DNA from 2 places in the Anaerobacillus sp. ABD4_527 genome. Region 2 is predicted to be linked to the other one. Evidence: a T-box and tRNA genes for the amino acid it is inferred to sense, from the RefSeq annotation. Region 2 holds a T-box; the other holds one or more tRNA genes.
What was found. The T-box of region 2 lies ahead of tyrS (tyrosine--tRNA ligase). A T-box ahead of a tRNA ligase gene usually reads a tRNA of that ligase, here a tRNA-Tyr.
Positions count from the first base shown of each region.

Region 1: it has a tRNA-Tyr gene. The T-box ahead of tyrS (tyrosine--tRNA ligase) is inferred to sense a tRNA for this amino acid. The anticodon was not compared.

Region 1 is NZ_JBSWXZ010000001.1:775,860-780,275, reverse strand. It holds gene ACXAHI_RS04060 (hypothetical protein) at 8-193, opposite strand; gene kynU (kynureninase) at 257-1,558, opposite strand; tRNA gene ACXAHI_RS04050 (tRNA-Leu) at 1,702-1,786, shown strand; tRNA gene ACXAHI_RS04045 (tRNA-Arg) at 1,795-1,871, shown strand; tRNA gene ACXAHI_RS04040 (tRNA-Pro) at 1,894-1,970, shown strand; tRNA gene ACXAHI_RS04035 (tRNA-Met) at 1,982-2,058, shown strand; tRNA gene ACXAHI_RS04030 (tRNA-Tyr) at 2,073-2,157, shown strand; tRNA gene ACXAHI_RS04025 (tRNA-Gln) at 2,162-2,236, shown strand; tRNA gene ACXAHI_RS04020 (tRNA-Gly) at 2,241-2,314, shown strand; tRNA gene ACXAHI_RS04015 (tRNA-Arg) at 2,398-2,471, shown strand; ZMP/ZTP riboswitch at 2,652-2,734, shown strand; gene ACXAHI_RS04010 (bifunctional 5,10-methylenetetrahydrofolate dehydrogenase/5,10-methenyltetrahydrofolate cyclohydrolase) at 2,774-3,619, shown strand; gene ACXAHI_RS04005 (SDR family oxidoreductase) at 3,746-4,416, shown strand, end outside.
Region 2 is NZ_JBSWXZ010000001.1:1,404,822-1,409,237, reverse strand. It holds gene ACXAHI_RS07425 (transglycosylase domain-containing protein) at 1-1,650, opposite strand, end outside; T-box leader at 1,786-2,011, shown strand; gene tyrS (tyrosine--tRNA ligase) at 2,062-3,333, shown strand; gene rpsD (30S ribosomal protein S4) at 3,435-4,037, opposite strand; gene megL (methionine gamma-lyase) at 4,381-4,416, shown strand, end outside.

The sequences.
Region 1 (4,416 bases), 630 kb from region 2:
CTCCTCCTTAACCTAAAAAAGACATAAGCTGTTGTTTTGTATTTCTTGCATCTTGCGCATCTTTTTGCAGCATTTGCTTTAGTTCAGGACAAGTACAAGTTTGGGCATACGTATCAAGTTTATTTGCCAGCGTGTCGTGACCACCGATCATGTGGCGAAGGTTTTGCAACTCCAATTCATTCAACTGTTCCATAAAAGTCCCTCCTTCTATTGAATCAATCTTAATATTGAATGTTGAGGGACTTTTTATACGTGTTTACGCGATGATGTTTCGATTGTTGGTGAATTGCTCATACTCTTTAGTAGCCATGATTTCTTCTAATATATGTACAACGTTCCACACATCTTCAAACGACGTATATAAGGAGATCGGTGCAAGACGAATGACGTTTGGAGCTCGAAAGTCAGGAATCACGCCTTTGTTTTTTAACGCTTTGCAAATTCTAGCAGCTTCATTGTGTTCTATACAAACATGGCCACCACGGCGATGGTCCTCTGCAGGGTTAGCTAATGTGAAGCCAAAGCGATTCAGTTTTAAAGCAGTTAACTCCATTAAGTACTTCGTGAGCGTTAACGACTTTTCTCGAATTTGTTCAATGCCGGCTTCAGAAAAAATTTCTAACGAACCAATCAATGAAGCCATACTGAAAATATGAGGTGTCCCGATTTGGAATGCTCCAGCGGTTTGTGCATGATCAAGGTCATGACTCATATCGAATTGAACGTCTTTCTTCGAGCTGAACCAACCTGCAAGACCTGGTTTCTTTCCTAGGTGTTTTTCATGAACATAAAGACCGCCGACACCACCAGGTCCACTATTTAAATATTTGTACGTGCACCATACCGCGAAGTCAACACCCCAATCGTGTAAGTGATGTGGGATAACACCGATGGAATGCGCAAGATCAAACCCTATTATGATGTCTTTATCGTTTGCTGCTCGCGTTATTTTTTTGATGTCGAGTAATTGACCGCTACGATACAAGACAGAAGGGAGGAGGACTAGTGCGACTTCGCTTGTCATCTCCTTAATAATGTCGTCTTCATCGATCGTACGACCATCTGAACTTTGCACTTGAATAAGGTGTTCATCTGGTGATAATCCGTGAAGCTCTAGCTGTGCTTTTATTGCATATATATCTGATGGGAAAGTGAGTGAATCAGCGATGATCTTCGTTTTCTTATCACTTGGCTTGTAAAACGTTGTTAGCATTTGATGGAGGTTAGTGGTGATCGAACCTGTTGTGATCGTTTCATCTTCTTTTGCTCCGATAAGGGGTGCAGTCATCTTGCCAAGCATTTCTGCCATATAAAACCATGGTTGCTCCGCGTCTGTCCAACCATTGATTCCATGCGTTTTCCAATCGTCAATCGATTGGAGTAGAGAAGCTTCAGCTCGTTTTGAGAGAAGGCCAAGTGAATTGCCATCCATGTAAATGGAATGATCCGGAGTATAAAACTCATGTTTGAAGTGGCGTAGAGGGTCTTTTTCGTCTAGCTCTTTTGCATAATAAATGGACTGTGGTACACTCAATTTACTCAGCTCCTTTAGTATCATAATCGTATGGTAAAGAATGAGAAGCTGTCAACGCTTACATCGCCCGATATGAAAAAACTAAATGTTTTTTTGAAATAATGATTGACGGGTTTTGGGTACGGGTGTTATTATATTAATTGTCGCTGAAATGAAAGAAACCACATGCGGGTGTGGCGGAATTGGCAGACGCGCTAGACTTAGGATCTAGTGTCTTACGACGTGGGGGTTCGAGTCCCTTCACCCGCACCAGAATAGATGCGCCCGTAGCTCAATTGGATAGAGCGTCTGACTACGGATCAGAAGGTTAGGGGTTCGACTCCTCTCGGGCGCGCCATTACATAACATAGCGATGAAATCGGGAAGTAGCTCAGCTTGGCAGAGCACTTGGTTTGGGACCAAGGGGTCGCAGGTTCAAATCCTGTCTTCCCGACCATCACATAGCGTGGCGGTGTAGCTCAGCTGGCTAGAGCGTACGGTTCATACCCGTGAGGTCGGGGGTTCGATCCCCTCCGCCGCTACCATATAATTAAATAGTGGAGGGGTAGCGAAGTGGCTAAACGCGGCGGACTGTAAATCCGCTCCCTCAGGGTTCGGCGGTTCGAATCCGTCCCCCTCCACCATCTTTGGGCTATAGCCAAGCGGTAAGGCAACGGATTTTGATTCCGTCATGCGCTGGTTCGAATCCAGCTAGCCCAGCCATTTTGCGGGTGTAGTTTAGTGGTAAAACCTCAGCCTTCCAAGCTGATGTCGTGGGTTCGATTCCCATCACCCGCTCCATTACATAATTTTAATTAAGACTTTTCCAAGAATGGAAAACGTGGTATACTAACTTTCAGTTATCGTATCACACATACTACCATGCGCCTTTAGCTCAGCTGGATAGAGCAACAGCCTTCTAAGCTGTGGGTCAGAGGTTCGAATCCTCTAAGGCGCGTATCTCAAAACCTCTGAGTGGTTACACCACTCGGAGGTTTTATTTTGTGAGCTAAGAGAATGACGAGGAGTTCAAAAGGCGAACATTCACGCAAAAAATGAACCTATTATTAATTTCTACGTAAATTCGCACGCATCTCTCTTGATTTTCCCGCTTAATGTGCTACTATATCCGTAGAAACCTTATTGCAGTAACTGACGACAAATGTGGAAGTAACCACAAGGGAGCTGTAATGAATAAAGCCGGTCGTCTGGGCGAAGAAATAGTGATATTTCTTAACACTGTCTAGGAGGAATCAGTTCATGTCAGAATCCAAATTATTAGATGGAAAAGCAGTCGCAAATCGTGTGAAAGAACAGCTTAAAGAAAGAGTGGAAGCACTTAAAACACAAGGTGTTACGCCCAGCCTCGCAACGATTCTTGTTGGAGATGATCCTTCCTCTGAAACATATGTGCGAATGAAGGGAAATGCATGTGAACGTATAGGAATCGTATCAAAAAAGATTCATCTGCCAGAGGAAACAACCACCGAAACGTTGCTTGAAACCATAGAAGAACTGAACCGCGATGATTCTGTCCATGGTATTTTGCTTCAGCATCCTGTGCCGTCTCAAATCGACGAACGCCTTGCATTTGAGACGATCGCGATCGAGAAAGACGTCGATGGGGTGACGAGTGAAGGGTACGGACAGACTGCTCTAGGGTTTGGTACATACCCATCTTGTACACCTGCAGCAATTATGAAGATTATGGAAGACTATGACATCAATCCTGAAGGTAAGCATGCGGTCGTCGTAGGAAGAAGTCCTATCCTTGGAAAGCCCGTTGGTGCTCTTCTTTTAAATGAAAATGCTACAGTCACAACGTGTCATTCGAGAACTGTTAATTTGGCAACTCATGTTAGACAAGCTGACATCGTAGTTGCTGCCGTAGGAAAGCCAGAGTTCATCAAGGGTGAATGGATCAAAGAAGGAGCGATCGTCCTCGATGCTGGTTACAATAAAGGCAATATTGGTGATGTCGAATACGAAACAGCAAAAGACAGGGCGTCTGCGATTACTCCTGTTCCAGGAGGCGTTGGTCCTGTTACGATCGCGATGTTATTAAAACATACGGTAGATGCTGCAGAAAAATCTGTAACTAGCTAACGAAAAACTCGGGTATGACCCCGAGTTTTTTTATGTAGGAAAGCACATTTCATGAGCATTTTACTAATTGGTTTGGGAATACTGTGTTAGTCTCGTAATGAAAGATCATTAGTGAAGGGAGCATGAATAATGAAATTAGAAGGTAAAGTTGTACTCGTTACAGGCGCAAGCAGCGGAATAGGTGAAGCGATCGCACGTCATTTAGCAGATGAAGGAGCTAACGTGGTACTTGCCGCACGTCGAGAAGAGAAGTTAACTGATCTCGCTCAGTCTTTAAATGATCAATCGAACGGCAAAGCGCTCGTAGTGAAAACGGATGTAACCAAAAAAGAGGACATGGAAAACTTGGTTCAACAAGCGAAAGATACATACGGCAAAGTTGATATGATCATTAACAATGCTGGTGTTATGCTACTTTCGTTCATGAAGAATGATGAAGTGGATCAATGGACTCAGATGGTAGACGTAAACATTAACGGTGTTCTTCACGGTGTTCACGCCGTCTTACCTGACATGCTTAAGCAGAAGAGCGGACACATCGTGAATGTTTCAAGTGTAGCTGGTCACGAAGTATTCCCTTCTAGCAGCGTCTATAGTGCAACAAAATACGCTGTTCGAGCACTATCGATGGGACTTGAAAAAGAACTTTCGAAAACAGGAGTCCGTGTAACAAACATCTCTCCAGGTGCAGTAGAATCTGAACTTACAAACCATATAACTGACGACGAAGTACTAGAAATGTTTAAAGATCGTGCAGCATCGATGAAAAAGCTTCAAGCTGATGATATCGCACGTGC
Region 2 (4,416 bases):
AGATCGTTCAAGAGCCTTTCTTGCTGTTACTAGACCATGATAGTTTGAAGAGTAGTTGTTAGGGTTAAATGCATTTTTCCCCTTAATTGGAAGGTCAGGAACAATGTAGCCTGGCTGAACCTTTCCGATCTCCATGGCTGGCGCATAATCTAGTAATGGTTTCATCGTTGATCCGTTTGACCGGTATGCATTGGTCGCATGGTTAAGAGCTTCTTGGCTAAAGTCTCTACCCCCAACAAATGATAGGATCTTTCCTGATTTATTCTCGATTAGTATTCCGCCGACTTGCATTGGATATTCTTTGTTGACCATTTCTCCCGTTTCAGGGTCTTGTACAGATACTGTTTTAGGGCTTTGGAAATAGCTGCCGTTATCAAGAACTTTATCCCTCGCAGCATTCATCGATTCGTATACGTTCTTATCGATCGTTGTGTGGATCTTATAACCATTCTTTCTAAGCTCTTTTTCAGCATTATTCATAAACTCTATGAAAATCTTTGAATCTTTTTCTACTTCAGCCCATTTAAGTCCCATTTTCTCAGCACTTTGTTCTACTGTTCTTGATGTAACGTTTGCATCATACGTAATCCTATTGTATTGATTGACGCTTTCTGCAAGTTTCTCCCCGTCGTAGCCCTCTTCGTTGGCGATTTGCTCGGCGAGGACAGTTTTCGCACGATCTTCAATTTCAAACGTCAAGTATGGATACTTCTCAAATGGTGAAGGAGAGGACTTTGCTAAATTTCCTTCGATATCGTATTCTTTTGCTTTATTGTATTCTTCCTCAGTTATCGACCCTTCTGTATACATGCGGTAGAGGACAAAATTCATCCGGTCGATACCAGGTGTAAGATCATCTTTCACGACTCCTGAGTTTGTAAAAGGAGTGTATGTATACGGGTTTTTCGGTAGTCCGGCAATGAAAGCTGCTTGTGGTAGGTTTAATTCACTAGCGCTCACACCAAAGATTCCTTGTGCCGCAGATTGAATACCTGCAATGTTTCTGCCAGAAGCATTTCGACCGAACGGTACGACATTAAGGTATGCTTCAAGAATTTCTTCTTTTTCAAAGAAATTTTCAAGGCGCAAAGCTAAAAGCATTTCTTTCGCTTTACGTTCAAACGATACTTCTCTCGTTAATATTTGGTTTTTCACAAGCTGTTGAGTCAACGTACTACCACCGGTACGATCTTCAGAGTTCGTGAGCTCTTGAAGAATCGCTCGTCCAATTGCTTTTGGAACAATGCCTTCGTGGTCATAAAAATATTCGTCTTCAGTTGAAATGACTGCCTTTTGTACTAAAGGGGACACGTCTTTTAAATCGACTTCCTTTCTCTCTATATCAGATCGAAAGTTACCGAGAAGAACATCGTCAGCAAAGAATATCTCACTTGTTTCTTCATAGTTATAGACGTCTCTCTTCATCTCATCATAGGATCGAATCGGTTCATCTTTTACTAGAGATGCAAAGTAACCTGCACCAACACCTCCGGCAAACAAGCCGCCCATAAGCCCAAGTACTAGAAAAATTAAGAATAAATTCCAAACAACTTTATAAGCGATCCTTGAGCCAGTTAAGATGTTGTACTCTTGCAATCTATCGATGAACGCGTTCCACTTCGACCTGATAGAAGAAAAAAGCTCTCGCATTCCTATACCTCCTCAATTAATCCTATATATTATAGCATATCTAGTCGATATTTGTATAAAGCTTCCTTAAGGAACAGGGGCTAGAATTGACATTGAGGTACAAAGTATGATATTAATTTAGTTAGATTTTTAAACGGGTATGCGAAGAGTGGACGAAGTAGCGTTTTCCTCCCTATTTCAGAGAGTTGGTGGCTGGTGTGAACCAATATAAAGGGAAATGTGAATTACTTCCATGAGCATCTGGTGTGAATGGCGAAATGCCTGTGTAGCATCAAGACGGACCAGGCCGTTATCCTGATGAAGTGGGAGGAAGGTTATTTCCTTCAACAAGGGTGGTACCGCGATCAAACTCGTCCCTTACCAGGGACGGGTTTTTTTATGTTGAAATTTACTTTAAAAGGAGTCAGTAACATGCATATTTTAGATGAACTAGAAGCTAGAGGGTTAATCAATCAGGTAACTGATGAAGAGGGTCTTAAGAAAGAGCTTTCCGAAAAGAGCATTGGAATCTATTCTGGTTTTGATCCGACTGCAGATAGTCTGCATATAGGACACCTTCTTCCAGTACTTGCTCTTAGAAGGTTTCAGCTTGCTGGTCATACACCGATCGCACTAGTTGGAGGTGCGACGGGACTTATTGGAGATCCGAGTGGACGTGCGAATGAGAGGACACTAAATTCTGAGGACATCGTTCAAGAATGGACGAACAAGCTACAAGGACAGCTCGCTCGCTTTCTTGATTTTGAAACTAGTGAAAACCCTGCAAAAGCTGTGAACAACTTTGATTGGATCGGCGGGTTAAACATCATTCCATTTCTACGTGATATTGGAAAGAACTTTGGATTGAACTACATGCTAGCAAAAGATTCTGTTTCGTCCCGTCTCGATGCAGGTATCTCTTTCACTGAGTTCACGTACATGATTCTTCAGTCTTATGATTTTCTTGAATTGTATCGTAATGAAAACTGCCGTCTGCAAATAGGGGGTAGCGATCAGTGGGGGAACATTACTGCTGGACTAGAATTGATTCGTAAAGAAGAAGGATCTGAAGAAGGGGAGCGTCCTAAAGCATTTGGCGCAACGTTTCCACTCGTTACAAAGAGTGATGGATCTAAATTTGGTAAATCAGAAGGCGGTGCAATCTGGCTTGATGCAGATAAAACGTCTCCTTATGAATTCTACCAATTCTGGATCAATACGGACGATCGTGATGTAGTAAAATTCCTTTATTACTTTACTTTCTTGAGCGTCGAAGAAATTAAAGAACTTGAAGCTTCTAATAATGAAGCTCCTGAAAAGAGAGAGGCTCATCGTAAATTAGCTGAAGAAGTAACGAAACTTGTTCATGGTGATGAAAAGCTTCAGCAAGCGATCAACATTTCAAAAGCTCTGTTCAGCGGTGACATTAAAGAGTTGACTGCAGATGAAATTCGTCAAGGTTTCAAAGATGTACCTTCTTACCATGTTGAAGAGGAAGAAAAAGGCTTGATCGATTTGCTTGTAGAAGCTGGTATCTCATCTTCAAAGAGACAGGCTAGAGAAGATATTAAAAATGGTGCGATCTATATTAACGGAGACCGTAGTCAAGAAATGGACAAGGTCATTTCTTCTTCAGATCGAATTGAAGGACAATACGTTATAATTAGAAGAGGAAAGAAAAAATATTTCCTTCTTACATTCTGATCATGCAAGGCCGGTAATTATAATGTAATTACCGGCCTTTTGCTATCAGGATAAAAATAAAAAAAGCCTCGGACAAAAGTCCGAGGCTTTTATGAAACAACTTAACGAGAGTAGTACTCAACGATAAGAGCTTCAGTGATTTCTGCAGGAAGTTCAGAACGCTCAGGAAGGCGAGAGTACGTACCTTCAAGCTTATCTGCATCAAAAGTAAGGTATTCTGGAACAAAGTTGTTCACTTCAATAGCTTCTTTGATGATGTCAAGGTTGTTAGACTTCTCACGAACACCTAGTACTTGACCAGTTGCTACGCGGTAAGAAGGAATATCAACACGCTTGCCATCAACTGTGATGTGGCCGTGGTTAACTAGCTGACGAGCCTGGCGGCGAGTACGAGCTAGACCCATACGGTAAACTAGGTTATCAAGACGAGATTCAAGAAGAATCATGAAGTTCTCACCATGAACACCTTTCATTTTACCAGCATCATCGAAAAGACGACGGAATTGACGCTCAGTCATGCCGTACATGTGACGAAGCTTTTGCTTTTCTTGAAGCTGAAGTCCATATTCAGAAAGCTTTCTACGCTGGTTAGGTCCATGTTGACCTGGAGCGTAAGGACGCTTTTCCAATTCTTTACCTGTTCCACTTAGAGAAATACCAAGACGACGAGAAATTTTCCAACTTGGTCCTGTATAACGAGCCATAATTAGCTCCTCCTTTATCACTATTTTTATTGGTATAAAATAAAAACAGTGTCGCGATTCCAGATTATGCACATTATGTTTTCACACGCCTTCACCTTGCAGCCGGAGGTTACGCGGCGCACCTATTAATAGGAACATAATGAAATCATAAGCCGTCACGATGCTGCCATTTCTATTTTACACAACTGTCATTGTACCTTTTCTATCTACCCGTGTCAACTTGATTCGTTTCCTCGCTAGTCAGGTATTTCTACAAAAACTGAAAATTCTCTTCACCTTATTTAAGAAAGCGCTTACAATGTAATTGTATGATACATAGATTGGAGATAGAGGGGGAGCTACATTGAGAAAAGAAAGTCGATTTGAAACTAGAACGATT